Regions from separate parts of the Pseudomonas sp. HY13-MNA-CIBAN-0226 genome, predicted to be linked through region 2. Evidence: predicted binding sites of a transcription regulator. Region 2 holds the regulator's gene; each other region holds the start of a gene.

Region 1 (9,653 bases), on a different contig from region 2:
AGGCAACAATCATTGCCCCGACCAGCACAACGGCCATCGGCCCGCGCTCGGTGTCGAAAATGCATGCGACGCGCTCGTTGCGAGCGAACAGCTCCGGCACGTTTTCAGCAGTCGTCTGGTTGACGGAGAAAATGCGGCCCGGGATATAGACCATCTCACGCAAGGTGCCGGCCAGGGGCATATGCACGCGGTGATAGTCTTTCGGCGACAGGTAGATGGTGGCGAAGTCGCCGCCCATGAACGGTGCAGCGTTGGCCGCATCGCCACCGAGCAATTCCAGCACGCTGAAACTGTGGCCCTTGGCCTGGAAAACGCGACCATGCTCGATCGGGCCAAGCTGGCTGACTGCGCCATCGGCCGGGCTCAGGATCGCCCCCGGCGTTTCGTCCAGAGGGCGCGCGCCCTCTTTCAAGGCGCGGGTGAAGAACGCATTGAAATGTTCATAGGCAGTCAGGTCTTCGACCAGCGCCTGGGACATGTCCACCTGGTAGCGCTTGGCGAACCAGGCGGTGAAGGCATTCTTGAACCAGCGCACACGGCATTCGGCAATGCAGCCGGCCAGTCGCGAGAGCAAGTGATGAGGCAGCAGGTATTGGCTGAGGATAAACAGACGCTTGTTCATTAACTGTCCTTAAAAACCTTAGATCTCTACGGGGGTGTCGGGATGGTTGCCCCATTCGCCCCAGGAGCCGGCGTAACCCTTGACCCGCGGATAACCGAGCGCCTTGGCCACCAGATAAGTGAAGCCAGAGCGATGGTGTGTCTGGCAGTGAGTAATAACTTCTTTGTCCGGGGTTATCCCCAGTTGTTCCAGGATTTGCGGCATGTCTGTACGGATGCGCAGGTTGCGCGCCTGATCCATGCCGGCGGTCCATTCAAAATTGATCGCTCCGGGAATGTGTCCGGCCTTGGCAGCCAGGACCTTCTCGCCGGAATACTCCTGCGGGGCGCGCGCGTCCCAAATGGCCAGGTCGGCGGCGCCAATCCGGCTTTGCAGGTACTCTCGGGTGGCCGTGGGTTCGTCGTGCAAGGTCAGGCTTACCGGGCCTCCCGCCGAAGCCGGGACCTCGGTCGAGACCGGCAGGCCATCCGCCAGCCAGGAAAGCAGGCCGCCATCCAGATAGTGGTAGTGCTTGTGGCCGATGACGTCGAGCAGCCAGATGAAGCGTCCGGCCCAGCCGCCGCCTTCGTCGTCATACACCACGTACACCGCATCCTTGTGGTGGCCCAGTTCGCCGAACAGCGCTTCAAGTGCAGCGAGTGGCGGGATCAGGCCCGGAGCGGGTAGCTGGCCGAGTTGCGTGCGCTTGGGGTCGACAAAGCGCGCGCCAGGAATATGCCCTTGGGCGTAGCGGGCACTGCTGGTGAGGTCCACCAGGATCAGATTGCACGCGTCGAGACGGGCGAGCAGGTCGCCGGGTTCGATGACCAGCGCCAAGCCAGAGAAGTCAGACATGTGAGGTCTCCAGAGCACAAAAAGGGGGATTGTAACGCAGCCTCATTGGCCACGGTGGCTAAAGCTGTGCAGCGCCTTCTCGATGCACTGCGCGGTTTTGCCGAAGGCTTGTACGGTGATATCCGAGAACGGTCCACCACCCTGGTCCGCCACCACCAGCATGATCACCCGGCCATTATTGACCAGTGAACGCAGCAGCAAATGCTCGCCGCCAAACAGCGTGCGCAGGCTGGCCGGGAGCAATGCGGAAAATTGTGCGTTATTTTCCGGGGTTAGGCGCACCTGGGCCTGCTGGGCGAGCAGGCGTTGCAGCACGGTGCTCTGGCTGACCAGCAAATTCAGGCTGGCGGCGTCCTTGGGCAGTCCGGCGCTCTGATGCACGCGTAAATTGGCGTGAGTGCGATCAGCCATCAGGATCAGCACCCGGCGCATGCCGCAGGCAACCAGGGCATCCCTGGCGGACGTGGTCAGGTGCATCGCATTGGCAAAGCGGCTCGGCTCCACCAGCAACTCGGCACACACCTTGCGCCACTTGGCCAGGTCTTGCGCAGTCGGTGGCGGGGTCGGCTGCGAGCCTGCCTGCTGGCGCGGGGTGTCCCAGGGCCAGATCAGTGAGACCGCCGGGTGCCAGAGGTCCGGCATGGCATGGTAGCGGGCGCTGTTGGCAGCCTGCTGGTGCAATTGCTGCTGTACCTCGTCCATCGAAACTTGCAGGTACAGGCTGGTCAGGTGCTGCCAGCGTCTGCTGTGGGGGCTGTCCCAGGCTTGTTGTGCCGACAGCGCCAGGCCATTGGCCAGTAGTACGGTGTTGGCAGGTTGATTGAGCCAGCGACGCAGGGTCGGGTCGTCATCCAGGCGATTCTGCTGGCGCAACGGGTGGTCGCTGTCGCGGGCAATGCGCAGCACCTTGACCAGTTCGCGCTGTTCCTTGAGCAACAGGCGGTAACCCTGCTGCACCCAGATCGGCAGGCGCCACAGATCGACCAGGGCCTGGCAAATGTCCAGCAAACGCAAGCCGAACAACTGTTGTTCGACCTTGCGTGCGGATTCACCTCTGTGAATCACGCGCCGTTCCCACTCTTCGAGCAACTGCGGGTAGATCAGCGCCATCGGCCATAGTGGTGACAGAAACAGCAGGCTACCCCAATGGATGTCCTGCCAGAGCCGGGCCAGGCGGCTGGCGAAAAAGCCGTTGGCCTGCTGGGTCGCGTGCTGGCTGATCAGCTGCAACTGGCGCAAGGTCGCGGGGATTTGCATCTGGGGCAGCGTCGGCAGGCGGGCGAGCAGTTCTTCAGTGCGTTTGAGGCCGAGACGATTGATCGCCACTTCCAGGTTTTCCGCCGGTTCGCCAAGGCCGCTGCGCACCTGCCGATTGGCTTCACGAATCACGCTCAGCGCCAGGGCCGGGCTGCCCTGGATCAGTTCGGCGATGTCACGCAGTGAGCTGCGGCTGTTGCGAATCGCCTGGCATACCCGGTCATGGCTGGCCTGCGGTACGGGCAGCCGGACGCTGTCGAGAAGCTTGATCCAGCCTTCGAGCGTCGTTGGTTTTGGGGTTGGAACGTTCGTTTCATTAGCCATGGATGGACGTGATCATCGTCTGCATTACCTGCGCGCTGAATGAGCCAAAGTGGCTTTTCGCCTGAACGGGCTATAGTCTGGCGCAGTTTTGCCGATAAGTAGAAGAAGAGATTGTTTAACTTCCGAATATGACCTTGAACCCGACTCAGTAAGTGCTCTCCTACCTATGGCTAAAATAATCGGCATCATTGTCGTATTCGCGAGCGTGCTCGGCGGATACGTGCTATCCCACGGAAAAATTGCCGCCCTGATCCAGCCTTTCGAGGTAATGATCATCGGCGGTGCGGCGCTCGGCGCCTTCCTGCAGGCCAATCCCGGCTACATGACGATGCACGTGCTCAAGAAATCCCTGAGCATGTTCGGATCGCGTTTCAGTCACGCCTTCTACCTCGAAGTGCTGGGCCTGATCTTCGAAATCCTCAACAAGAGCCGCCGTGAAGGCATGATGGCCATCGAAGGCGACATCGAAGATGCGGCGGCGAGCCCGATCTTCGCCAAGTACCCGACTGTGCTCAAAGATGAGCGCATGACCGCTTTCATCTGTGATTACCTGCGCATCATGTCCTCCGGGAACATGGCTCCCCATGAGCTTGAAGGCCTGTTCGACATGGAGCTCTACAGCCTCAAGGAAGACCTCGAGCACCCATCCCACGCAGTCAACGGCATCGCCGACGCCATGCCGGGTTTCGGTATCGTGGCTGCGGTACTGGGTATCGTGGTGACCATGGCTTCCCTGGGTGAAGGCGACCAGAAAGCGATCGGCATGCACGTCGGCGCGGCACTGGTGGGGACCTTCTTCGGTATCCTCGCGGCCTACGGTTTCTTCGGCCCGCTGGCCACTTCCCTGGCCCACGATGCCAAGGAAGAGTTGAACGTCTACGAAGCCATCAAGGCTTCGCTGGTCGCCTCGGCCTCCGGCATGCCGCCGTCGCTGGCGGTGGAGTTCGGGCGCAAGGTCCTTTACCCGGCGCACCGTCCAAGCTTCTCCGAGCTGGAACAAGCGGTTCGCGGACGCTGAGTCATGGAAAACAACCAGCCGATAATCATCAAGCGCGTCAAGCGCATAGCCGGCGGGCATCACGGCGGCGCCTGGAAAATCGCCTTCGCCGACTTCGCGACGGCGATGATGGCGTTCTTCCTGGTGTTGTGGCTGATGTCCACGGCAACGCCTGAGCAGAAGATCGCCATCGCCGGCTACTTCAAGGACCCTATCGGGTTCTCCGAAAGTGGCACGCCCTACATCATTGATCTGGGCGGCTCGCCGACCCTGGCGCCGGAGAACACGCTCAATCCTGAGGTCAAGTCCCAGCCGCAGCCGGACAAGGTGACCATTGATACCGAACAGGTCGAAGGCATGGCCGAACAGGTCGAGAAAGAGCGCCTGGAACTGTTGCTGCAAGAGTTGCAGAACAAGGTCGACGAGAACCCGCAGCTGCAGAAATTCAAGGACCAGATCCTGTTCGAGATCACCCCGAACGGCTTGCGTATCCAGATCATGGACGCGGAAAACCGGCCGATGTTCGACTCGGGCAGCGCCCGGCTCAAGCCTTACTTCGAAGACATCCTGCTGGCCATGGCCGATACCATCAAGGCGGTACCGAACAAGATCAGCATCAGTGGCCACACCGATGCCACGCCGTACACCGGCAGCGGCGAGTTTGGTAACTGGGAACTCTCGGCCAACCGCGCCAACGCCGCACGACGTGCACTGGTAGCGGGCAGTTATCCTGAATCGCAGGTGGCGCGGGTGGTCGGTTATGCATCTTCGGCCTTGTTTGACCGGGTCAACCCGGTCAATCCGGTCAATCGCCGTATCGACATAGTGGTCTTGACCAAAAAGGCCCAGGAAGCCATTGAAGGGGCGCAAGGTGCTGATCCTTCGGGGGCGCTGCCCCAGGGGCAGGGCGCGCCGGGGGAAGTCCCGGCCACTCCGGTTGATCCAGATGCCTTGCCGGCCGACCAGCAGCCGATACCGGCGCATGAGATTCGCGAGCGGTTGAATCTGTTCGAGGATGCGGCGCCGAAACCGGGCGGGCCGGCGCAATAGGCGTGGGCAAGCCCTGCAGAAACATCTGACGTCTAATGGTTTCAGGTTTCAGGTTTCAGGCAGGCAGCAGCGAGCCCACCCCCTCGGTATCGAGGGGGCAGGGCAGCTGTTTAGTAGGTGCTTTCCGGCAGACTGGCGATGATCGAGCGGTAGCTGTTCATCCGTTGCTGCTGCACGCGGCCATCTTCCAGGGCCTTGAGCAGGGCACAACCCGGTTCGCGGTCGTGTTTGCAGTCGCGGAAGCGGCAGGTGCCGATCAGGTCGTTGAACTCGATGAAGCCGGCCTCGACATCGGCACGGCTTACGTGGCCCAGGCCGAATTCACGGATGCCCGGGGAGTCGATCAGCTCACCGCCGCCGGGGAAGTGGAACAGGCGCGCGGTGGTGGTGGTGTGAGTACCCTGGCCGGAGAGCTCGGACAGCGGGCCGACACGGGTGTCGACTTCCGGCAGCAGGCTGTTGACCAGCGAGGACTTACCGACGCCGGACTGGCCGACGAACACGCTGATGCGCCCATCGAGCTGTTGCTGAAGCTGCTCCATGCCATTGCCGTGGTGCGCAGAGACTTCCAGCACCGGATAACCCAGGGTGCGGTAGACCGCCAGCAGGGCATTCAGCGCCGGGGCATTCTGCTCGTCGATCAGGTCGAACTTGTTGAGCAGCAGCAGCGGGCGAATACCCGCATGCTCGGCGGCGACCAGGTAACGGTCGATCAGGTTGGCGTGAGGCTCGGGCAGCGGAGCGAAGACAATCACGATCATGTCGACGTTGGCCGCCACCGGCTTGAGCTGGCCACGGCTGTCCGGGCGACAGAGCTCGGTGTTGCGCGGCAATTGCGCGACGATTACGCCGATGCCCTGGTTGCCGGCACGCCAGACGACCCGATCACCGGTTACCAGCGCAGGCAAGTTGGCCCGCAAGTGGCAGCGGAATACCTGGCCGGCCAAATCGCCATCGAGCGCCTCGACTTCGACCTGTACACCGAAGTGCGCGATCACCAGGCCGGTCTGTTCCGGGCCCAGGTCGCCACCTTCGAGTGCCTCGACAGCCGAGGACTCGCGTTTGGCGGCGCGGGCAGCGCGCTCGCCCTGAATCTTTTCGATGCGCCAGTTTTGACGACGATTGAGTTGGCGTTTGGCCATGGGTGTTCCGTATCAAGAATGCAGCGATTAGTTAAAACGGCCGCGAGTTTAGCACGCCCAGCCACCTCTCTAAGCTAAACTGCGCAGCATTGCCTAGGAGCCGACACATGCAAAACCCGCAGAATTTGATCTGGATCGACCTGGAAATGACCGGTCTGAACCCTGATACCGACGTCATCATCGAGATGGCCACCATCGTCACCGACAGTGATTTGAACACCTTGGCCGAAGGTCCGGTGATCGCTATCCACCACAGCGATGAAATTCTCGCCGGCATGGATGAGTGGAATACCCGTCAGCATGGCGGCTCAGGCTTGACTCAACGGGTTCGCGACAGCCGCATCAGTATGGCTGAAGCCGAAGCCGAGACCATTGCCTTCCTGGAGAAGTGGGTGCCCAAGGGCAAGTCGCCGATCTGTGGGAACAGCATCTGTCAGGACCGTCGCTTCCTCTATACGCACATGAAATCCCTGGAAAGCTATTTCCACTACCGCAACCTCGACGTGTCGACGCTCAAGGAACTGGCCGCGCGCTGGGCGCCCGAGGTGCGTGACAGCTTCCAGAAGGGCAGCACCCATCTGGCCCTGGATGACATCCGCGAATCCATCGCCGAGCTGCAGCATTATCGCAAGCACTTCATCAAGTTCTGATTGCGGACTACGTCCCCTGTGTAAGAGCTGCCGAAGGCTGCGATCTGTTGATCTTGAAAAGTCAAAAAATCGCAGCCTGCGGCGGCTCCTAAGGGGGATTGCACCGCACTTGCCCTCTTTTGGTGCCTCGGCGAAGTGAGTAGACTGCGCGCCTTCCTGCAAGGACCGCCACCATGTTGCTGATGCTCTACCTGATCGCCATCACCGCCGAAGCCATGACCGGCGCCCTGTCTGCCGGGCGTCGCGGCATGGACTGGTTTGGCGTGGTGCTGATCGCCTGCGTCACGGCCCTGGGCGGTGGATCGGTGCGCGATGTGCTGCTGGGGCATTACCCGCTGACCTGGGTCAAACACCCGGAATACCTGGTACTGACCTCGTTCGCAGCCATGTTCACCATCTTTGCGGCACGCTGGATGCGCCACTTGCGCTCATTGTTCCTGGTGCTGGACGCCGTGGGTCTGGTGGCTTTCACCCTGATCGGCTGCATGACCGCCCTGGAAATGGGCCATGGCATGTTGGTGGCTTCTGTCAGCGGAGTGATCACCGGCGTGTTCGGCGGCATCCTGCGGGACATCTTCTGCAACGATATACCGCTGATCTTCCGCCGCGAGCTATACGCCAGCGTCTCGTTCGCCGCAGCCTGGTGCTACATGTTGTGCATTTACCTGCAAATGCCCGGCGAGCAGGCCATCCTGGTGACGTTGTTTGGCGGGTTCCTGCTGCGTTTGCTGGCGATTCGATTCCACTGGGAAATGCCCAAGTTCGTCTATAACGACGAAGCCTGACATCGCACGGTCCCTGTAGGAGCAGCCGCAGGCTGCGATCTTTTGACTTTGATTTTTTTAGATCAAAAGATCGCAGCCTGCGGCAGCTCCTACGTAAGTCCGTGTTGTTTCAGGGCCCATTCAACATGTTCGCGCACCAGCTCCGACGGATACTCGCGCCGAGCCTTCAACGCCTCCAGTACCGGAATACTCGACGGTGCATTCCCCAGCCCCACCGCCAGATTGCGCAGCCAACGCTCATAACCCGCCCGGCGTAGCGGCGAGCCTTCAGTGCTGCCGAGAAATTTTTCTTCATCCCACATGAACAGCTCGGCCAGTTCAGCGTTGTCCAGATTGTGCCGCGGCTTGAAATCGCTTTCGCCCGATGGTCGGGCAAAACGGTTCCATGGACAGACCATCTGGCAGTCGTCGCAGCCGAACACCCGATTGCCGATCAGCGGCCGGAGTTCTTCGGGAATCGCGCTTTTGAGTTCGATGGTCAGGTAGGAAATGCAGCGGCGGGCATCCAGCACATAGGGACCCACGAAGGCATTGGTAGGGCAGATGTCCAGGCAAGCGGTGCAGCGGCCGCAATGCTCGGTGGCGTGGGGCGGGTCTTCCGGCAGCGGCAGGTCGACGAACAGCTCGCTGAGAAAGAAGTAGCTGCCGGCTTTGCGGTTCAACACCAGGGTGTTCTTGCCAATCCAGCCTAGGCCGGCCTTTTCGGCGATCGCTTTCTCGAGCACCGGAGCGCTGTCGACGAAAGCGCGATAGCCGAAGGGGCCAATGACCGCCTGAATTTTTTCTGCCAGCTGTTGCACACGTTTACGGATCAATTTGTGGTAATCGCGGCCCAACGCATAGCGCGAGACATAAGCTTTTTCAGGTTGTGCCAGGCGCTTGGCCATCTCGGTTTCACCCGGCAGGTAGTCCATGCGCAGGGAAACCACTCGAAGGGTGCCGGGTACCAGCTGTTCCGGGTGCGAGCGTTTACTGCCGTGGGCGCCCATGTATTCCATTTCGCCGTGGTAGCCGGCTGCCAGCCAGCGCTCCAGGTGCTGCTCATGCTCGGCCAGGTCGAGGCCGCTGATGCCGACTTGCTGAAAGCCCAGCTCGCGGCCCCAGTCCTTGATGGATTGGGCGAGGGCGGGCAGGTCTGTAGTAATAGCGGGCATGAGGCGAGAGAAACCGGAGCTGAGGTGCGTATAATTCTGCCAGACATCGGAGCCCGAAGACGCATGCCGCACACTAAAGATGAATTACCCGACGCGCTGTACAGCGCCGCGCAAGTCCGTGGGCTTGATGCGAGCCTGATTGCGGCAGGCACGCCAGGCTTCGAATTGATGCAGCGCGCGGCGCGGGCAACCTGGCGCGCGCTGGTGCGCCAATGGCCGGCGGCGAACGAACTGAGCGTGCTGGCGGGGCATGGTAACAATGCCGGTGACGGCTATCTGGTTGCCGTGCTAGCCCGGCGCGCGGGATGGTCGGTGCGAGTGCTGGCTGTTGCTGACCCCCAGCGCCTGCAGGGTGATGCGGCGCGGGCTTATGCCGAAGCCGTTGCCGAACAGGTCGTCATTGAGGCCTGGGATGCGCAGTCGTGCTTGCGTGGCATCGTGCTGGACGCCTTGCTGGGCACCGGGCTGAGCGGCGAAGTACGTGAACCCTATGCCAGTGCAATCGCCGCCATCAATTGCAGCGACCTGCCAGTGGTCGCAGTGGATATTCCTTCAGGCCTGTGTGCCGATACCGGGCGCATCCTTGGCTGCGCCGTGCGTGCCGACCTGACGGTGACGTTCATTGGCCTGAAACTGGGGCTATTCACCGGCGATGCGGCGGATCAAGTAGGAGCGTTGGTATTCAACGATCTGCAGGCGGATCCGCAGCTGCTGGGGCGGGCGCCTGTCAGCGCTCGTCGCCTGGGCACTGGCAATCTGCCTCGCCTGGCACCCAGGGCGCCGGCGTCACATAAAGGTAAATTTGGCCATGTGTTGCTTATCGGCGGTGATCGGGGCT
Region 2 (9,653 bases):
CATGGGCATCTCGTAGTCCATGGTGATCACATCCGGCTTGAGGGCCAACGCCTGGTCGATCGCCTCTTTGCCGTTGGTCGCGGTACCGACGACCTGGATGTTCGGATCCGCCGAAAGAATTTCCGAGACGCGGCGACGGAAAAAACCCGAATCGTCCACCACCAGGACCTTGACTGCCATAAACACTCCGTTAGATGGAGCGAAGGCGCGATCGCCCTGCTCCACCAGAATCAAATACGCCGGGTGGCGTAACGCTTGAGCATGCTCGGAACATCGAGAATCAGCGCAATACGGCCATCACCGGTGATGGTGGCGCCCGACATGCCCGGGGTTCCCTGGAGCATCTTGCCCAATGGCTTGATGACCACTTCTTCCTGGCCTACCAGTTGATCGACGACAAAGCCGATCCGCTGGGTGCCCACCGAAAGGATCACCACATGGCCTTCACGCTGCTCTTCATGAGCGGCGGAAGCGACCAGCCAGCGCTTGAGGTAGAACAGTGGCAACGCCTTGTCGCGCACGATCACCACTTCCTGGCCATCGACCACGTTGGTGCGCGACAGGTCGAGGTGGAAGATCTCGTTGACGTTCACCAGCGGGAACGCGAACGCCTGGTTGCCGAGCATGACCATCAGCGTCGGCATGATCGCCAGGGTCAACGGCACCTTGATGACGATCTTCGAGCCCTGGCCCTTGGCCGAGTAAATGTTGATCGAGCCGTTGAGCTGGGAGATCTTGGTTTTCACCACGTCCATGCCCACGCCACGCCCTGACACGTCGGAGATCTCGGTCTTGGTCGAGAAGCCCGGGGCAAAAATCAGGTTGTAGCACTCGGTGTCGCTCAGGCGATCGGCGGCGTCCTTGTCCATGACCCCGCGTTTGACCGCAATGGCGCGCAGGATGTTGGGGTCCATGCCTTTGCCGTCATCGGAAATCGACAACAGGATGTGGTCGCCTTCCTGCTCGGCCGCAAGAATGACCTTGCCACCACGGGACTTGCCCGCGGCTTCGCGCTCTTCCGGCGACTCGATACCGTGGTCGACGGCGTTGCGTACCAAGTGGACCAGCGGGTCGGCGAGGGCCTCGACGAGGTTCTTGTCGAGGTCGGTTTCTTCGCCGACCAGTTCCAGGTTGATCTCTTTCTTGAGCTGGCGAGCCAGGTCGCGAACCAGGCGCGGGAAACGCCCGAAGACCTTCTTGATTGGCTGCATGCGGGTCTTCATCACCGCGGTTTGCAGGTCCGCCGTGACCACGTCGAGGTTGGACACGGCCTTGGACATTGCCTCGTCGGCGCTGTTGGCACCCAGGCGCACCAGGCGGTTACGCACCAGCACCAGTTCGCCGACCATGTTCATGATTTCGTCGAGGCGTGCGGTATCGACCCGCACGGTAGTCTCGGCTTCGCTGGCCGGCTTTTCCGCCGGCGGCGTGGCCGGTGCGCGAGCCGGGGCAGGCTTGGCGGCTTCGGCTTTTGGCTCAGGGGCTTTCGCCACCGGCTTGGGCGCTGCGGCCTTGGCTACCGGCGCGGCAACAGCAGCACTGGCAGCGACCGTAGCCGTGCCGACTTCGGAGAACTTGCCTTTACCGTGCAATTCGTCGAGCAGCGCTTCGAATTCGTGATCGGAGATCAGGTCGCTGCCCACTGCGGCGGCGACTGGTGCTGCCGCGACGGGCGCCGACGCAATCGCCGACTCCAGCGCTTCGACGGCGAAGTTACCCTTGCCATGGAGCTGATCGAGCAGTGCTTCGAATTCTTCGTCGGTGATGTCCGAGCTGTCGCCTGCGGCCTTTGGTGCAGCCGGTGCGGCAGGTGCCGCCGGGGCAACCACGGCGTCGATGGCGAACTGGCCTTTACCGTGCAACTGATCGAGCAACGACTCGAACTCGTCGTCGGTGATTTCGTCGCTGGCTGCAGCCGTGGTGCTGACGGGTGCTGGTGCGGCAGGCGCCGCCTCGGCCTGGGCCTTGACGGCGTTCAACGAGTCCAGCAGTTGCTCGAATTCGTTGTCGGTAATGTCACCCGATGTGCTTTCTGCCACCGGCGCCACTTCGGCAACCGGTGCGGCTTCGTCGGCCGATTGCGGCTCGGCCAGACGGGCCAGGGCTGCCAGCAACTCAGGCGTGGCCGCCGTGATCGGGCTGCGCTCGCGGACTTCGGTGAACATGCCGTTCACCGCGTCCAGTGCTTCGAGAACTACGTCCATCAGTTCCGAGTCGACGCGACGCTCACCCTTGCGCAGGATGTCGAACACGTTCTCGGCGATGTGACAGCACTCCACCAGCTCGTTGAGCTGGAGGAAGCCGGCGCCCCCTTTTACAGTGTGAAAACCGCGAAAAATTGCATTGAGCAAATCCGCATCATCCGGTCGGCTTTCCAGCTCGACCAGTTGTTCGGACAGTTGCTCTAGAATCTCGCCGGCCTCAACCAGGAAATCCTGAAGGATCTCTTCATCGGCGCCGAAGCTCATTAATGGGGTGCTCCTACAGGTCTAAAATCCAAGGCTGGATAGCAAATCGTCCACATCGTCCTGACCGGACATAACGTCTTCTCTTTTATCGGCATGAATCTGCGGACCTTCACCCTGAGAGAGATGTTTTTGTGGATCTTTTTCCGCGTGCATCGCTTGACGGTCATGTTCGATGCCCGCAAAGCGGTCCACCTGACTGGCCATCAGCACGAGCTTGAGCAGATTGCTTTCAACTTCGGTGACCAATTGAGTCACGCGCTTGATCACCTGGCCGGTGAGGTCCTGGTAATCCTGAGCGAGCAGAATGTCGTTGAGGTTGCCCGCCACCACGCGATTGTCTTCGCTGCTGCGTGTCAGGAAACCGTCGACCCGCCGGGCCAGCTCGCGGAACTCTTCGGCCCCGACTTCGCGGCGCATGAACCGTCCCCAGTCCGTGCTCAAGGCCTCGGCTTCCTGGCTCAGGCTGTTAACCAGCGGCGTGGCGTTTTCCACCAGGTCCATGGTGCGGTTGGCGGCGGCTTCGGTGAGCTTGACCACGTACCCCAGGCGCTCGGTGGCGTCGGTGATCTGAGAGACCTCCTCGGCTTGCGGCATATTCGGATCAATCTGGAAATTGACGATCGCGCTATGCAACTCGCGGGTGAGCTTGCCCACCTCCTGGTACAGGCCGCGGTCACGGGTCTGGTTGAGCTCATGGATCAGTTGCACGGCGTCGCCGAACTTGCCTTTTTCAAGGCTCTCGACCAATTCGACGGCGTGTTTTTTCAGGGTCGATTCGAAATCGCCCTGTGAAATTTCTTTTTGCTCCATAGCTCCCCCGTGGCGCAGTGACTCAGCCTATGCGTTCGAAAATCTTTTCGATTTTTTCTTTCAACGCCTGGGCCGTGAAGGGCTTGACCACATAGCCGTTAACACCGGCCTGGGCTGCTTCAATGATTTGCTCGCGCTTGGCTTCGGCGGTCACCATCAGCACTGGCAGGTGCTTGAGCTTTTCGTCGGCACGCACGTGGCGCAGCAGATCGATGCCGGTCATGCCGGGCATGTTCCAGTCCGTTACCAGAAAGTCGATGCTACCGCTGTTGAGGACCGGAATGGCCGTAGTGCCGTCATCCGCCTCGACCGTGTTGGTGAACCCAAGGTCACGCAACAGGTTTTTTATGATCCGCCGCATCGTTGAGAAGTCATCAACGATGAGGATTTTCATGTTCTTGTCCAATTCGACCTCCAAGCAGTCTTAAACGCGCCCAGCACCTGGACACGCCATTTCATTCAATCCGGCAAAACACTCGATGACTGTCTGGAGCACAACAGATCGCGACCGGCGCGTTTAACACCCGCCAGCCCGTTCGCAGTGTCCCCACACTGCCTTCAGCGCGCTCGCCACTCCCCCAAACGCCCCCGCAAACGGGCCGCGCACTGGCTGTGTAACTGGCTGACCCGAGATTCGCTGACACCCAGGACCTCACCGATTTCCTTGAGGTTCAGCTCTTCGTCGTAGTACAGCGCCAACACCAGTCGCTCACGCTCCGGCAAATTGGCAATCGCGTCCGCCAGCGCGGCCTGGAAGCGTTCATCTTCCAGGTCACGCGACGGCTCCGTATGAGCACTTGCTCCATCCTCGTGCAGCCCTTCGTGTTCGCCGTCCTGCAACAGGTCGTCGAAACTGAAGAGGCGGCTGCCCAGGGTGTCGTTCAAAATCCCGTAATAATCGTCAAGACTCAATTGGAGTTCGGCCGCAACTTCGTGATCTTTAGCGTCGCGACCTGTTTTAGCTTCAATCGAGCGAATTGCGTCGCTGACCATTCGGGTATTGCGGTGGACCGAACGTGGCGCCCAGTCCCCCTTGCGCACTTCATCGAGCATCGCGCCGCGGATTCGAATGCCCGCGTACGTCTCGAAACTCGCGCCTTTGCTGGCGTCGTATTTGGTGGATACTTCAAGCAGGCCGATCATCCCGGCCTGGATCAGGTCTTCGACCTGGACACTGGCCGGCAAACGCGCCAACAGGTGGTAGGCAATCCGTTTTACCAGTGGCGCGTAACGCTCGATCAGCTCGCACTGCGCATCGCGGGCCGATATCTTGTAGAGGTTATAGCCACTGGCGGTCATAGCACCGGCCCTGCCGTTTGTTGTACGAGGCGCTCAACGAAAAATTCCAGGTGCCCGCGCGGGTTCGCCGGCAGCGGCCAGGTATCGACCTTCTGCGCGATCGCCTTGAACGCCAGCGAACATTTGGAACGCGGAAACGCTTCGTAAACCGCACGCTGTTTTTGCACGGCCTTGCGCACGCTTTCGTCGTATGGCACCGCGCCGACATATTGCAGGGCGACGTCGAGGAAGCGGTCCGTGACCTTGGTCAACTTGGCGAACAGGTTGCGCCCTTCCTGCGGGCTCTGGGCCATATTGGCCAGGACGCGGAAGCGGTTCATGCCGTAGTCGCGGTTGAGCAACTTGATCAACGCATAGGCGTCAGTGATCGAGGTCGGCTCGTCGCACACCACCAGCAGGACTTCCTGGGCGGCGCGCACAAAGCTGACCACCGAATCACCAATGCCCGCAGCCGTGTCGATCACCAGCACATCGAGGTTATCGCCGATGTCGCTGAAGGCCTGGATCAGGCCGGCGTGTTGAGCCGGTGTCAGGTGCACCATGCTCTGGGTGCCGGACGCGGCCGGCACGATACGAATGCCGCCCGGGCCTTGCAACAGAACGTCGCGCAGCTCACAGCGGCCTTCGATCACGTCGGCCAGGGTACGTTTGGGTGTCAGCCCCAAAAGGACGTCGACGTTCGCCAGCCCAAGGTCGGCGTCCAGAAGCATGACGCGCCGTCCGAGCTCAGCCAAAGCCAGCGACAAGTTCACTGACACGTTAGTTTTGCCGACGCCACCTTTGCCGCCGGTCACCGCGATCACCTGTACGGGATGCATGCTGCCCATGTTATTTCTTTACCTTGTCTTGCATAGACGGAGGCCACATTACTGGCTGCGCGTTCATCATCTGAACAATGCATGGCAGACCATCGATGTAGGTACAAAAACGATTCATTAATACCTCAGCCAACCTGCTTGGTGGGACTGTGGTAAATATCAGCGAACATGTCAGCCATGGCTTCTTCGCTGGGTTCTTCCTGCATTTGCACGCTGACTGCGCGACTGACCAATTGATGACGCCGCGGCAGATGCAAGTCATCCGGGATCCGTGGCCCATCGGTCAGGTAGGCCACCGGCAGTTCATGACTGATGGCCAGGCTCAACACATCGCCCAGACTGGCCGTTTCATCCAGTTTAGTCAGGATGCAGCCGGCGAGCCCGCAGCGCTTGTAACTGTGATAAGCGGCGGTTAGAACCTGTTTCTGGCTGGTGGTTGCGAGGACCAGGTAATTTTTTGACTTGATGCCACGTCCGGCCAGGCTTTCGAGCTGCATGCGCAGTGCCGGATCGCTGGCCTGCAGGCCGGCGGTATCGATCAACACCACACGCTTGCGCAACAAAGGCTCCAGCGCCTGCACCAGCGACTGCCCCGGGTCGACATGAGTCACCGGCACATTGAGGATGCGGCCCAGGGTCTTGAGCTGTTCCTGGGCGCCGATCCGGTAGCTGTCCATGCTCACCAGCGCAATGTTCTGCGCGCCGTACTTGAGCACGTAGCGGGCAGCGAGTTTGGCCAGGGTGGTGGTCTTGCCCATGCCGGCAGGGCCGACCATGGCAATCACGCCACCCTCTTCCAGGGGTTCGATTTCCGGTGTGGCGATCATCCGCGCCAGGTGCGCCAGCAGCATGCGCCAGGCCTGGCGAGGCTCGTCAATGTCGCCGATCATTGCCAGCAGATCCCGCGACAGCGGACCGGACAGGCCAATGCGTTGCAGCCGGCGCCACAGGTTGGCCTGGGCCGGGCGGCTGCCTTGCAGCTGATTCCACGCCAGGGAGCCCAACTGCACTTCCATCAGTTCGCGCAGGCTGTTGAGTTCAAAGCGCATCGAGTCAAATGCACGCGGATCGACACCGCCAGTGGCAGCGGGCGCCGGCGCCGGGCGTGCAGGCTCGGTGTAGGTGGGTTCGACCAGCGGTTCGGCGGCAGTCAGGGGCAAGCCGGCGAACAGCTGGCGATTGGTGGCCTTGTCGCTCTCGCCTTCGCTGCGCAGGCTCAGTTCGGCCTGGGCGGTGACGATCCGCGACTGGGTCTTGCGCAATTCGTCCTCGAGTTCCATGTTCGGAACCCGCGGTGCCAGCGCCGACAGCTTGTAATCGAGGGCAGCCGTCAGCTCCACGCCGCCGGCGATTCGGCGGTTGCCGATGATCGCGGCATCGGCGCCCAGCTCGTCACGAACCAGTTTCATGGCCTGACGCATATCGGCGGCGAAAAAACGCTTAACTTGCATAAACCACTACCTCAGCCGTTGGGCCCTACTGTCGCAACGATGGTCACTTGCTTGTTGTCAGGGATTTCCTGATACGCCAACACGTGCAAACCCGGGACTGCCAGCCGACCGAACCGCGAGAGCATCGCGCGAACCGGACCGGCCACCAGCAGAATCACCGGTTGACCTTGCATTTCCTGACGCTGCGCGGCATCGATCAACGAACGCTGCAGCTTCTCAGCCATGCTTGGCTCCAGCAGGACGCCCTCTTCCGAGCCCTGTCCTGCCTTCTGCAGACTATTGAGCAATATCTGTTCCAACCTTGGCTCCAGCGTGATAACTGGCAGCTCGGAGTCAGTACCTACAATGCTTTGGACGATTGCGCGGGATACGCCGACCCGCACGGCAGCCACCAACGCGGCGGTATCTTGACTCTTGGCCGCGTTGTTCGCGATGGCCTCGGCGATGCTGCGAATGTCCCGAACCGGCACCTGTTCGGCGAGCAAAGCCTGCAGCACCTTGAGCAACTGCGACAGCGACACCACGCCCGGCACCAGCTCTTCTGCCAGCTTGGGCGAGCTTTTGGCCAGCAATTGCATGAGTTGCTGCACTTCTTCGTGCCCGATCAGCTCGCTGGAGTGCTTGTACAGAATCTGGTTCAAGTGAGTGGCCACTACTGTACTGGCATCGACCACAGTGTATCCCAGCGACTGCGCCTGGGCACGTTGGCTGACTTCAATCCAGACCGCCTCCAGACCAAAAGCCGGATCTTTGGCGGTGATGCCGTTGAGCGTGCCGTAGACCTGCCCCGGGTTGATCGCCAGTTCGCGGTCCGGGTAAATCTCCGCCTCGGCCAGGATCACGCCCATCAGGGTCAGGCGATAGGCACTCGGCGCCAGGTCGAGGTTGTCACGAATGTGCACAGTGGGCATCAGGAAACCCAGGTCCTGGGACAGCTTCTTTCGCACGCCCTTGATCCGCGCGAGCAACTGCCCACCCTGATTGCGGTCGACCAGCGGAATCAGGCGATAGCCCACTTCCAGGCCAATCATGTCGATCGGCGTCACGTCGTCCCAGCCAAGTTCCTTGGTTTCCTGGGCGCGGGCCGGCGATGGCAGCAGTTCCTGCTGGCGCTTGACCTCTTCCAGGGCCTGCACCTTGACGCCGTTCTGCTTCTTCCAGAACAGGTACGCACCACCTGCCGCCAGCGCCGCCATGCTCAGGAAGGAAAAGTGCGGCATGCCGGGCACCAGACCCATCACCGCCATCAAGCCGGCGGCCACGGCCAGGGCCTTGGGCGAGGCGAACATCTGGCGACTGATCTGTTTGCCCATGTCTTCCGAACCGGAAGCACGGGTCACCATGATTGCCGCTGCGGTGGACAACAGCAGTGATGGCAATTGCGCCACCAAACCGTCACCGATGGTCAGCAGCGCGTACACCTTACCGGCGTCGGCAAACGTCATGCCGTGCTGGAAGATACCCACCGCCATGCCGCCGATCAGGTTGATAAACAGAATCAACAGGCCGGCAATGGCGTCACCGCGCACAAACTTGCTGGCACCGTCCATCGAACCGTAGAACTCGGCTTCCTGGGCCACTTCCGAACGGCGCGCCTTGGCCTGGTTCTGGTCGATCAAACCGGCATTGAGGTCGGCGTCGATCGCCATCTGCTTGCCGGGCATCGCATCGAGGGTGAAACGTGCGCTCACCTCGGAAATCCGCCCGGCACCCTTGGTCACCACGACGAAGTTGATGATCATCAGGATCGCGAACACCACGATACCGACCACGTAGTTGCCGCCGATCACCACCTCACCGAAGGCCTGGATCACCTTGCCCGCAGCGGCGTGACCGTCCTGGCCGTGCAGCATCACCACGCGTGTGGAGGCCACGTTCAACGCCAGCCGTAGCAGCGTCGCCACCAGCAGGATGGTGGGGAATACCGCAAAATCCAGCGGCCGCAACGCGTAGACGCACACCAGCAGGACCACGATGGACAACGCAATGTTGAACGTGAAGAACACGTCCAGCAGGAACGGCGGCATCGGCAACATCATCATCGCCAGCATGACCAGCAGCAACAACGGCACGCCCAGATTGCCCCGACTTAAGTCGGCAACGTTTGTGCGAGCACTGTTGAATAACTGAGAGCGATCCACCGATTTTCCTCGTTCCTGTAAAGCAAACTTTTGACGCCAGAAGCAGGCGCAAAGCCGCTATTGCAAGAAACCTTCCAACTTTCGCGGAGTGTTGAAGCAGAGGGGTTTATTCAGGGATTGTGGTGTTGCCTGGGCGGGCCTCATCGCGGGCAAGCCCGCTCCCACAGGTTGTGTATCGTCGGGTGATTGGGCGGTTGTTCCTGCTCCAGTGGGGGCCGGCATCACCCGCACACAACTCAAGAATCGCGCCGCAGGTCCGGCGGAATCGGCAAGTCATCCTTGAGCGGGTCCGGGCGCTTGCCCCTGCCTGCCTTGTATTGGCGAATCTGATAGACATACGCCAGTACCTGGGCAACGGCCAGGTACAAGCCACCGGGTATTTCCTGGTCCAGCTCCGTGGAGTAGTAGATCGACCGCGCCAACGCCGGCGATTCCAGCAGCAGCACATTATTCGCCACGGCAATTTCACGCATCTTCAACGCCAGGAAATCGCTGCCCTTGGCCACCAGCATCGGCGCCCCGCCCTTGTCCGGGTCGTACTTGAGCGCCACGGCGTAGTGAGTCGGGTTGGTGATGACCACGTCGGCATCAGGAATGGCCGCCATCATCCGGCGCTGGGACATGTCGCGCTGCAGTTGCCGAATGCGCTGCTTGACCTCCGGCCGC
Region 3 (9,653 bases), on a different contig from region 2:
TTTTGCTTGATTCCCACCACTGGCTGATCCTCCACGGGCGCTATGTGTGCCTGGCCCGCAAGCCGCGGTGTGGCAGTTGCCGCATCGAAGACCTGTGCGAATACAAGCACAAGACTTCGGACGATTGAGTGACTATTAGGTTTCTTTATCAACCGATTGAAAAAATCTTTTTTACCCGCTGGGAGATTATCGATATAAGAGGCGCCAAAGGCATCTTTAGCCCGGAGTTAACCTATGAGCACTGGCAAAGAGCAATTGGACGTCGAAGACGATTTTACTCCCGTGGAGGCTGATGACGCCGAACCGGTGGTGGAAGTGGCAAAGACCAACCTGAGCAAGCGCCGCACCATCGATAATATGTTGGAGGAGCGCCGACTGCAAAAGCAATTGGCCGATTACGATTTTGACTTGTGAAACCTGAAAGCCTCCCGAAACGGAGGCTTTTTACTTTGTATGAAGCATGATTAGGGCCTGCGCCTTCACACCAGGCCATTGCGTTGAGCCAACTCGATCAGGTCGACCAGGGAGCGTGCATTGAGTTTAAGCAGCAAGCGGGTTTTGTAAGTGCTGACGGTCTTGTTGCTGAGGAACATTCCGTCGGCAATTTCCTTGTTGGTTTTTCCTCTTGCCAATTGTTGCAAGACCATCATTTCGCGCCCCGATAGCCGATCCACCATATCGGCTTCACTGGCATTGCCTAGACTGGAGCGCACTGTATGCAGCGCCTGATTGGGAAAGTAACTGTAGCCCGACAGCACCGCTTTGATCGCACTTAACAACTCTGTGAGATCCTGCTGTTTGCAGACATACCCGGCAGCGCCCAACTGCATGCAACGCATGGAAAAACGCCCCGGCGCCTGCGATGTCAATATCAGTACTTTCATCGGCATCGCAGAAGATGCCAGCCGCGCAATGACTTCCAACCCGTCCAACTTCGGTATCCCAATATCCAGAATGACAATGTCCGGCGTATAGTCGCGGGCATGTTGCAATGCGTCTACACCATTATCGGTCTCTGCAACGACCTCGTAGCCATGACGTTCCATCAGCAAACGCACCGCAAGACGAATGACGGGGTGATCATCCACGATCAGCACTTTATTCATGGGCAAGTCCAATTTTCGCTGTTCGAATTTTTAGAACCAGCACAATAGCCTAGTCGTTTCACCCTTGGCACGGTGCGTCCCCTGCGCGCCCTCACCAAGAGACATACCCTACAAAACATAAAGAAAATTCCTACAAAAAATCCTTGAACTGAGCGAACAGGAGTGAGGGTACTGACCACCAAAATCCGTTTGCCCGGGTTTTTTTGTATCGGAATGCGAGATCGGGGATTTCTTACAATTCCAGATATTTACGTATTCGGCACGACTTATCAGATCAGCACCAACAATAAAACAAATGAAGTAACCACGATAGATGCGCAACAGTGAGCAATAATTACCGAAAAAAGCCTTGATCGATCCTAGTGAAAAGCAGGCACATTAAACGAACAACTCTGGACGCTTATCATGCACCGGCCAACACCCACAATGTTCAAACTATTTGCTAATTAAACATACAATCAAACAAGTAAAAACAATGGACAGAATCAAGCAAACACCAACCAACCCCATGTCAATATTTGCGATATTCGCAACGTTATCTGAAGCCTGCCGAGGCGGGACGCCAGTGGACACACGCAAACCAACGCGCACCGCCGATGGCAGGCACGAATGACAAAAAAAAAGGCCTTGTCGATGACAAGGCCTTTCATTCATTGGCTCACAGGGCTCAGAACAGCTTGCGGCCCTTGTTCGCGGCAATGCGCATGCGCAACGCGTTGAGCTTGATAAAGCCCGCTGCGTCCGCCTGGTTGTAGGCTCCGCCGTCTTCTTCGAACGTTGCGATATTGGCATCGAACAAGGATTCGTCAGACTTGCGACCGGTGACGATCACGTTGCCTTTGTACAGCTTCAGGCGCACAACACCATTCACGTGGGCCTGGGATGCGTCGATCATCTGTTGCAGCATCAGACGCTCAGGGCTCCACCAGTAACCGGTGTAGATCAGGCTGGCGTATTTAGGCATCAGCTCGTCTTTGAGGTGAGCCACTTCACGGTCCAGGGTGATCGATTCGATCGCCCGGTGGGCGCGCAGCATGATAGTGCCGCCTGGGGTCTCGTAACAGCCACGGGACTTCATGCCCACATAGCGGTTCTCGACGATGTCCAGACGACCGATGCCGTGTTCGCCACCTATGCGGTTAAGGGTCGCCAGCACGGTGGCCGGGGTCATCTCGACGCCGTCCAGCGCGACGATGTCGCCGTTGCGGTAGGTCAGTTCCAGGTATTGCGCCTTGTCTGGAGCCTTCTCCGGGGAGACGGTCCATTTCCACATGTCTTCTTCGTGCTCGGTCCAGGTGTCTTCCAGCACGCCGCCCTCATAGGAGATGTGCAGCAGGTTGGCATCCATCGAGTACGGGGACTTCTTCTTGCCGTGACGCTCGATCGGAATCGCGTGCTTCTCGGCGTAATCCATCAGTTTTTCACGGGACAGCAGGTCCCACTCACGCCACGGAGCGATCACTTTCACACCAGGCTTCAAGGCATACGCGCCCAGTTCGAAACGAACCTGGTCGTTACCTTTACCGGTGGCACCGTGGGAAATGGCGTCAGCGCCGGTTTCGTTGGCGATTTCGATCAGGCGCTTGGCGATCAACGGACGAGCGATGGAAGTACCCAGCAGGTACTCGCCTTCGTAAACGGTGTTGGCGCGGAACATCGGGAAAACGAAATCGCGCACGAACTCTTCGCGCAAGTCGTCGATGTAGATCTCTTTGACGCCCATGGCCTGAGCCTTGGCGCGTGCAGGTTCGACCTCTTCGCCCTGACCCAGGTCAGCGGTGAAAGTCACCACTTCACAGTTATAAGTATCCTGCAGCCACTTGAGGATCACCGAAGTGTCCAGGCCGCCGGAATACGCCAGAACGACCTTGTTTACGTCCGCCATGCCATCACTCCACGGGGTTCTACGGAAAGCCGTCGAGTCTACCGGTCATGCGCGTTAATTTACAGAGGCGCGACAGCTTATGACGACGAAGCGACAGATTCTGTCGAGAGCGCGACGATGACTCGCCGGTCAGGAAGTTGCAGGCGCGGCCCCGGGAGTGTTGGTCTGCGGGGCGACTTGAGGGGCGGCCTTGTCTGCAGCCACGCGCTCAAGACGCACGGCCACCCGCCGGTTCTTCGCCCGGTTGGCGGCGTTGGTATTGGGTGCCAACGGATACCGCTCGCCGTGGAAACGCAGGGTTACCTGCGACTCCAGGATGCCATTGGCCTTGAAGAACTCCATCACCGCCAGCGCTCGGCGACGTGACAGGTCACGGTTGGTCAGGCGGTTGCCGCTGTTGTCGGAGTGCCCATCGAGTTCGATGTGATTGACCGTTGGATCGGCCTTCATGTACTCCAGCATCACCTGCAACTGAGCCTTGGCGCGCGCGTCGAGGTCCAGGCTTTCTCCGGGAAAACCGATCTGTAACTGCCTCACCTGTTCGAAATTCTTCGGCAACAGCTTCGCCACGCAGCCTTGGTACTCATTGAACGCCTGACTGAACCTGACTGGTAACAGGCGCACTTCCGACACTCGCCCATCGCCTGACGAATGCCGGATCACCGGGCTGCGGCCGTCGAGCAAGCCGCTGATCAAGCGGCCTGCCTGGACCTGGGACGTATTAAAAAGCACGTTGCCACTGCCGATATGCACCGAGCCCAGGTTGATGTCGCCACGTCCCGGCTGCCAGGGAGCCGCAGCGGCCAGCAGCGTCGCCGACCCGCCGCCGATCATCGCGTTGTAGGCCGTCAGGCGGAACACCGCCTGCTCGCCCGCGCGGCGAACGAACTCGCCCGCACCGAAGTCCGTGATGGGCTGGGCCAGACGGCATTCGAACCGGTCGCCGGCGACCGTCCACTCGGTGTTCTCCAGGCGGGTCTGGAAAGTCAGCGCCATCGCGGGGACGCTGGTAAACACACTGAGCAAGGCTAAATATCGCTGGCGCACGGGAGGCTCCACTGGCTTCGACAACTGAAAGACGGACGCCGACTTGTTTACGGCGTACCTGTTGGATATCGGAAGGTTGTCGCAAAACTTGATAGCGAGTGCCTGGAAGAGTCTTTTCCGGTAGCATTCCCCTCAGTTTGACCCGCCTGGAATCTCCTCATGTCCGACCGCCTGACCCTGCTGCGTCCCGACGACTGGCACATTCATCTTCGCGATGGTGCCGTGTTGACCAATACCGTCGCGGATGTCGCGCGCACCTTTGGTCGCGCCATCATCATGCCCAACCTGGTACCTCCGGTACGCAATGCGGCTGAAGCCGATGGCTATCGCCAGCGGATTCTCGCCGCGCGCCCATCCGGCAGCCAGTTCGAACCTCTGATGGTGCTGTACCTGACCGACCGCACCCAGCCTGAAGAAATTCGCGAGGCCAAGGCCAGTGGATTCGTGCACGCCGCCAAGCTGTATCCGGCCGGTGCCACCACCAACTCGGACTCTGGCGTCACCAGCATCGACAAGATCTTCCCGGCAATCGAGGCCATGGCCGAAGTCGGTATGCCCTTGCTGATCCATGGTGAAGTCACCCGTGGCGATGTCGACGTCTTCGATCGGGAGAAAATCTTCATCGACGAGCACATGCGTCGAGTGGTCGAGCGTTTCCCGACCCTCAAGGTGGTGTTCGAACACATCACCACCAAAGACGCCGTGCAGTTCGTCAACGAAGCCTCGGCCAACGTCGGCGCAACCATCACCGCGCATCACTTGCTGTACAACCGCAATCACATGCTGGTGGGCGGGATTCGGCCGCACTTCTACTGCCTGCCGATCCTCAAGCGCAATACCCACCAGGAAGCCCTGCTCGACGCCGCCACCAGCGGCAGCGCCAAGTTCTTCCTGGGTACCGATTCGGCGCCGCACGCCCAGCACGCTAAAGAAGCCGCCTGCGGTTGTGCCGGTTGCTACACCGCTTATGCGGCAATCGAGATGTACGCCGAGGCATTTGAACAACGCAACGCGCTGGACAAGCTCGAAGCCTTCGCCAGCCTCAACGGCCCGCGCTTTTACGGCCTGCCGGCGAACACCGATCGCATCACCCTGGTCCGCGAGGAGTGGACCGCCCCTACCAGCCTGCCATTTGGCGAGCTGACCGTTATCCCGCTGCGCGCCGGTGAAAAACTGCGCTGGCGCCTGCTGGAGGAACACGCGTGAGTGAAGACCATTACGACGACGAACAGGAAGGTCAAGGCGGCGGTGGTTCACGCCACCCGATGGCTGCCCGCTTCCGTGGGTACCTGCCAGTCGTTGTCGACGTTGAAACCGGTGGTTTCAACTCTGCCACTGACGCCCTGCTGGAAATCGCCGCCACCACGATTGCCATGGATGAAAAAGGCTTCGTGTATCCGGACCACACCTACTTCTTCCGTGTAGAGCCTTTTGAAGGGGCGAACATTGAAGCGGCAGCACTGGAGTTCACCGGGATCAAGCTCGATCACCCGCTGCGCATGGCGGTGAGCGAAGAAGCTGCACTGACTGATATTTTCCGCGGCATCCGCAAGGCACTCAAAGCCAACGGTTGCAAGCGCGCGATCCTGGTCGGCCACAACAGCAGCTTCGACCTGGGCTTCCTCAACGCAGCCGTTGCGCGCCTGGACATGAAACGTAACCCGTTTCATCCGTTCTCCAGCTTCGATACCGCAACCCTCGCCGGTCTCGCCTACGGTCAGACCGTACTGGCCAAGGCTTGCCAGGCCGCCGACATCGATTTCGACGGTCGTGAGGCGCACTCGGCTCGCTACGACACCGAGAAAACCGCTGAGCTGTTCTGCGGCATCGTCAATCGCTGGAAGCAGATGGGCGGCTGGGAAGACTTCAACGACTGACGCAGTCGGTTTATCCCATCCATAAAAAAACCGGCCGCAATGGCCGGTTTTTTTTGCCTCGAATGCGCCTTACAGGGCAGCAGCATTCTCGGTCAGGTAAGCAGCAACGCCTTCAGTCGAAGCCGTCATGCCCTTGTCGCCTTTCTTCCAGTTGGCAGGGCAGACTTCGCCGTGCTCTTCGTGGAATTGCAGAGCGTCGACCAGACGGATCAGCTCTTCCATGTTACGGCCCAGCGGCAGGTCGTTGATGATCTGCGAACGGACAACGCCTTTGTCGTCAATCAGGAACGCGCCACGGAAAGCCACGCCGCCTTCGGACTCAACGTCGTAGGCCTTGGCGATTTCGTGCTTCATGTCGGCAGCCATGGTGTAGCGAACCTGGCCGATACCGCCATTGTTCACCGGGGTGTTGCGCCATGCGTTGTGAGTGAAGTGCGAGTCGATCGACACTGCGATCACTTCGACGTTGCGTGCCTTGAAGTCAGACATGCGGTTGTCCAGAGCGATCAGCTCGGACGGGCAAACGAAAGTGAAGTCCAGCGGGTAGAAGAACACCAGGCCGTATTTGCCTTTGATGGCCGACGACAGGGTGAAGCTGTCTACGATTTCGCCATTGCCGAGTACGGCCGGTACGGTGAAGTCAGGGGCTTGCTTGCCTACGAGTACGCTCATTGATATCTCCTGGTGTAGAAACGTGAAGTGCCGGGTCGGTGCCAGCCTGCCACCTTCAGGCGACAGCCCTGTGACACGAACCCGCTTCATAAGGACCGGCAATCATACACTGGGTTTTTAACCTATCCCCAACGGATTTCCCGAGCGCCACAAAATATCGTGGCCGATGATTTCGTTAGTCTGAACCGTTCGTCAGAGACACGCCCTTATAACGAGATGCTTTCATAAACCACTTTGACAATCATTCTCGTTAACATTAAGATCCATCGCAATTGAGTCACAACCAGCGACGGTTCTCACTTATGTATGTCTGCCTCTGCACTGGCGTCACCGACGGTCAAATCCGCGATGCAATCTATGAAGGTTGCTGCAGCTACAAGGAAGTCCGTCAGGCTACCGGCGTAGCCAGCCAATGCGGTAAATGCGCCTGCCTTGCCAAGGAAGTGGTGCGTGAAACCCTGACCAAGCTGCAAACCGCCCAGGCGGCGATCCCCTTCCCGGTGGAATTTACTGCCGCTTAAATACCCTATTTCAAACAACCGGACTTCATGTCCGGTTTTTTTATGCCTTTAAATCAATTGCTTAGACGCTAGACGCGGAACACAAACATTCTTATTCCGATTAATTTTCACTTATCTTTCAATAACTTAGGTTTGACACTCTTAGTTGAGCGGCTCAAACTCTGCCTTATAGACAGTTAATACAGGGCAGGACCCCATCATGAAAGGCGACATTACAGTCATCCAGCATCTCAACAAGATCCTTGCCAATGAGCTGGTCGCGATCAATCAATATTTTCTGCATGCGCGCATGTACGAAGATTGGGGCCTGAACAAGCTCGGCAAGCATGAGTACAAAGAATCCATCGACGAGATGAAGCACGCCGACAAGCTCATCAAGCGCATCCTGTTCCTGGAAGGCCTGCCGAACGTCCAGGACCTGGGCAAGCTGCAGATCGGCGAGCACACCCGGGAAATGCTCGAGTGTGACCTGCGCATCGAACGCACCGGGCATGCCGACCTCAAGGTGGCCATCGCGCATTGCGAAACCGTTGCCGACTTCGGCAGCCGCGAACTGCTTGAAGACATTCTTGAATCCGAAGAAGAACATATCGACTGGCTGGAAACGCAGTTGGGCCTGATCGACAAGATTGGTCTTGAGAACTACCTGCAGTCGCAGATGGGCGAAGAGTAATAGCACTGTAGGAGCTGTCGAGTGCAACGAGGCTGCGATCTTTTCGATGGCAACCTCAAACTCGACCTCGACACAACTTATCAACCGCAATAAAAAGCCCCGCTCCTCTTCCGAGGGCGGGGCTTTTTAGTTGCCGGAAATCACGAGATCGCAGCCTCGCTGCACCCGACAGCTCCTACACAGCTCCTACAGCGGAGCCAATCGTTTTCAGGCTTCGGTCTTGGTCGTAGCAGCCGCTTCGACAGCAGCCTTGATCGTAGTCTGCAACGAACCGTCAGCAGCCATCTCGGTCATGATGTCGCTACCACCGACCAGCTCACCACCGACCCACAGTTGCGGGAAAGTTGGCCAGTTGGCGTATTTTGGCAGGTTGGCGCGAATTTCCGGGTTCTGCAGGATGTCCACGTAAGCGAACTTTTCACCGCATGCCATCACGGCCTGAGCAGCTTTTGCGGAAAAGCCGCACTGCGGGGCATTCGGCGAACCTTTCATGTAAAGCAGAATGGTGTTGTTAGCAATCTGCTCTTTAATCGTTTCGATGATATCCATGGAGCACCTCGGCTGAACTTTCCGACTCAAGGGTCGGCACGGTGGCGCATTGTAACGGAAACCCGAGCGCCATGCTCGGTCTCCCCGACAGACACGATCACGCCGCCGCCACCGTCACTGGTACGCCGTTCAACGCCGCGTTACCTGAAAGTTCGTCGAGCTGGCATTCATCGGTCAGGTCATTGGCGCTCGAGCCAGGCTGGCCGCTGGCGATGGTCATCTGCACACCGGGGCGGGCATGGCCCCAACCGTGAGGCAAGCTGACCACACCTTGCATCATGTCCAGGCTCGCCATCACCTCGACTTCAATCACCCCTACCCGCGAACTCACCCGCACCCGCTGCCCATCGACCAGCCCGCGCTTGCTCAGGTCTTCAGGGTGCATCAGCAACTGATGGCGCGGTTTGCCTTTCACCAGACGGTGATAGTTATGCATCCAGGAGTTGTTGCTGCGCACATGACGGCGGCCAATCATCAACAGCTCATCGGCGGCCGGCGCCTGCAGGGCAGCGAAACGTGTCAGGTCAGCGAGGATCACCGGCGGCGCCGCCTGAAGTCGCTGGTTGGCGGTTTTCAGGCGCTGCGCCAGGTTGGGTTTCAAAGCGCCCAGGTCGACGCCATGGGGGTGATCGAACAAGGTCGCTAATGACAACTTGTGCTCGGAAGCGTCGCCATAGGCGCCCATGCGCAGGCCAAGGTCGATCATCTGCGCGGGCGCAATCGTCGGTTTGAGCGCCTTGCCGGTCCTGGCGGCAAAGGCCTGGGCCAGCCCCACGAAAATCTCCCAGTCGTGCAGCGCGCCTTCAGGCTTGGCGAGGATCGCCCGGTTGAAGCGGCTGACGTTGCGCACCGCGAACAGGTTGAACGTGGTGTCGTAGTGATCGTTCTCCAGGGCCGAGGTCGACGGCAGGATCAGGTCGGCGTAACGCGTGGTCTCATTGATGTACAGGTCGATACTGACCATGAACTCCAGGCCATCCAGCGCCTGCTCCAGCTGGCGACCGTTGGGCGTGGACAACACCGGGTTGCCCGCCACGGTAATCAGCGCCCGCACCTGCCCATCGCCCTCGGTGAGCATTTCCTCGGCCAGCGCCGAGACTGGCAGCTCGCCGGCATACTCTGGCCGCCCGGACACGCGGCTCTGCCACAAATTGAAATGCCCGCCGGAAGTCGACGCCACCAGGTCCACTGCGGGCTCGGTACACAGCGCCCCACCCACCCGATCAAGGTTGCCGGTGACCAGGTTGATCAATTGCACCAGCCAATGGCACAGCGTGCCGAAGGCCTGGGTCGACACCCCCATGCGTCCGTAGCACACCGCCG

The links. Region 2 encodes FliA, which starts transcription of late flagellar genes. Its sites were predicted from a motif close to CTAAAGTTTNNNNNNNNNNNGCCGNTAA; they were not measured.
Region 1: a site for FliA is predicted at 3,108-3,135, ahead of motA (flagellar motor stator protein MotA). Genes of this name have one in related genera too.
Region 3: a site for FliA is predicted at 4,104-4,131, ahead of AAEZ05_RS13165 (flagellar protein MotY). Genes of this name have one in related genera too.

Annotation. Positions count from the first base shown of each region.
Region 1 is NZ_JBEOPS010000015.1:152,672-162,324, forward strand. Features, by position in the region: gene asd (archaetidylserine decarboxylase) at 1-622, opposite strand, end outside; gene rhdA (thiosulfate sulfurtransferase) at 641-1,456, opposite strand; gene AAEZ05_RS17890 (HDOD domain-containing protein) at 1,499-3,037, opposite strand; gene motA (flagellar motor stator protein MotA) at 3,204-4,055, shown strand; gene motB (flagellar motor protein MotB) at 4,059-5,084, shown strand; gene rsgA (small ribosomal subunit biogenesis GTPase RsgA) at 5,195-6,226, opposite strand; gene orn (oligoribonuclease) at 6,334-6,876, shown strand; gene AAEZ05_RS17915 (trimeric intracellular cation channel family protein) at 7,050-7,661, shown strand; gene queG (tRNA epoxyqueuosine(34) reductase QueG) at 7,751-8,815, opposite strand; gene AAEZ05_RS17925 (NAD(P)H-hydrate dehydratase) at 8,879-9,653, shown strand, end outside.
Region 2 is NZ_JBEOPS010000008.1:18,039-27,691, forward strand. Features, by position in the region: gene AAEZ05_RS10495 (protein-glutamate methylesterase/protein-glutamine glutaminase) at 1-180, opposite strand, end outside; gene AAEZ05_RS10500 (chemotaxis protein CheA) at 231-2,468, opposite strand; gene AAEZ05_RS10505 (protein phosphatase CheZ) at 2,490-3,278, opposite strand; gene AAEZ05_RS10510 (chemotaxis response regulator CheY) at 3,301-3,672, opposite strand; gene fliA (RNA polymerase sigma factor FliA) at 3,837-4,577, opposite strand; gene fleN (flagellar synthesis regulator FleN) at 4,574-5,404, opposite strand; gene flhF (flagellar biosynthesis GTPase FlhF) at 5,521-6,846, opposite strand; gene flhA (flagellar biosynthesis protein FlhA) at 6,858-8,987, opposite strand; gene flhB (flagellar biosynthesis protein FlhB) at 9,224-9,653, opposite strand, start outside.
Region 3 is NZ_JBEOPS010000010.1:134,144-143,796, forward strand. Features, by position in the region: gene nth (endonuclease III) at 1-128, shown strand, start outside; gene AAEZ05_RS13150 (PA3496 family putative envelope integrity protein) at 235-414, shown strand; gene AAEZ05_RS13155 (response regulator transcription factor) at 480-1,106, opposite strand; gene AAEZ05_RS13160 (argininosuccinate synthase) at 1,774-2,991, opposite strand; gene AAEZ05_RS13165 (flagellar protein MotY) at 3,121-4,038, opposite strand; gene pyrC (dihydroorotase) at 4,198-5,244, shown strand; gene rnt (ribonuclease T) at 5,241-5,915, shown strand; gene AAEZ05_RS13180 (peroxiredoxin) at 5,985-6,587, opposite strand; gene AAEZ05_RS13185 (bacterioferritin-associated ferredoxin) at 6,890-7,108, shown strand; gene bfr (bacterioferritin) at 7,308-7,781, shown strand; gene grxD (Grx4 family monothiol glutaredoxin) at 7,989-8,330, opposite strand; gene AAEZ05_RS13200 (molybdopterin oxidoreductase family protein) at 8,428-9,653, opposite strand, start outside.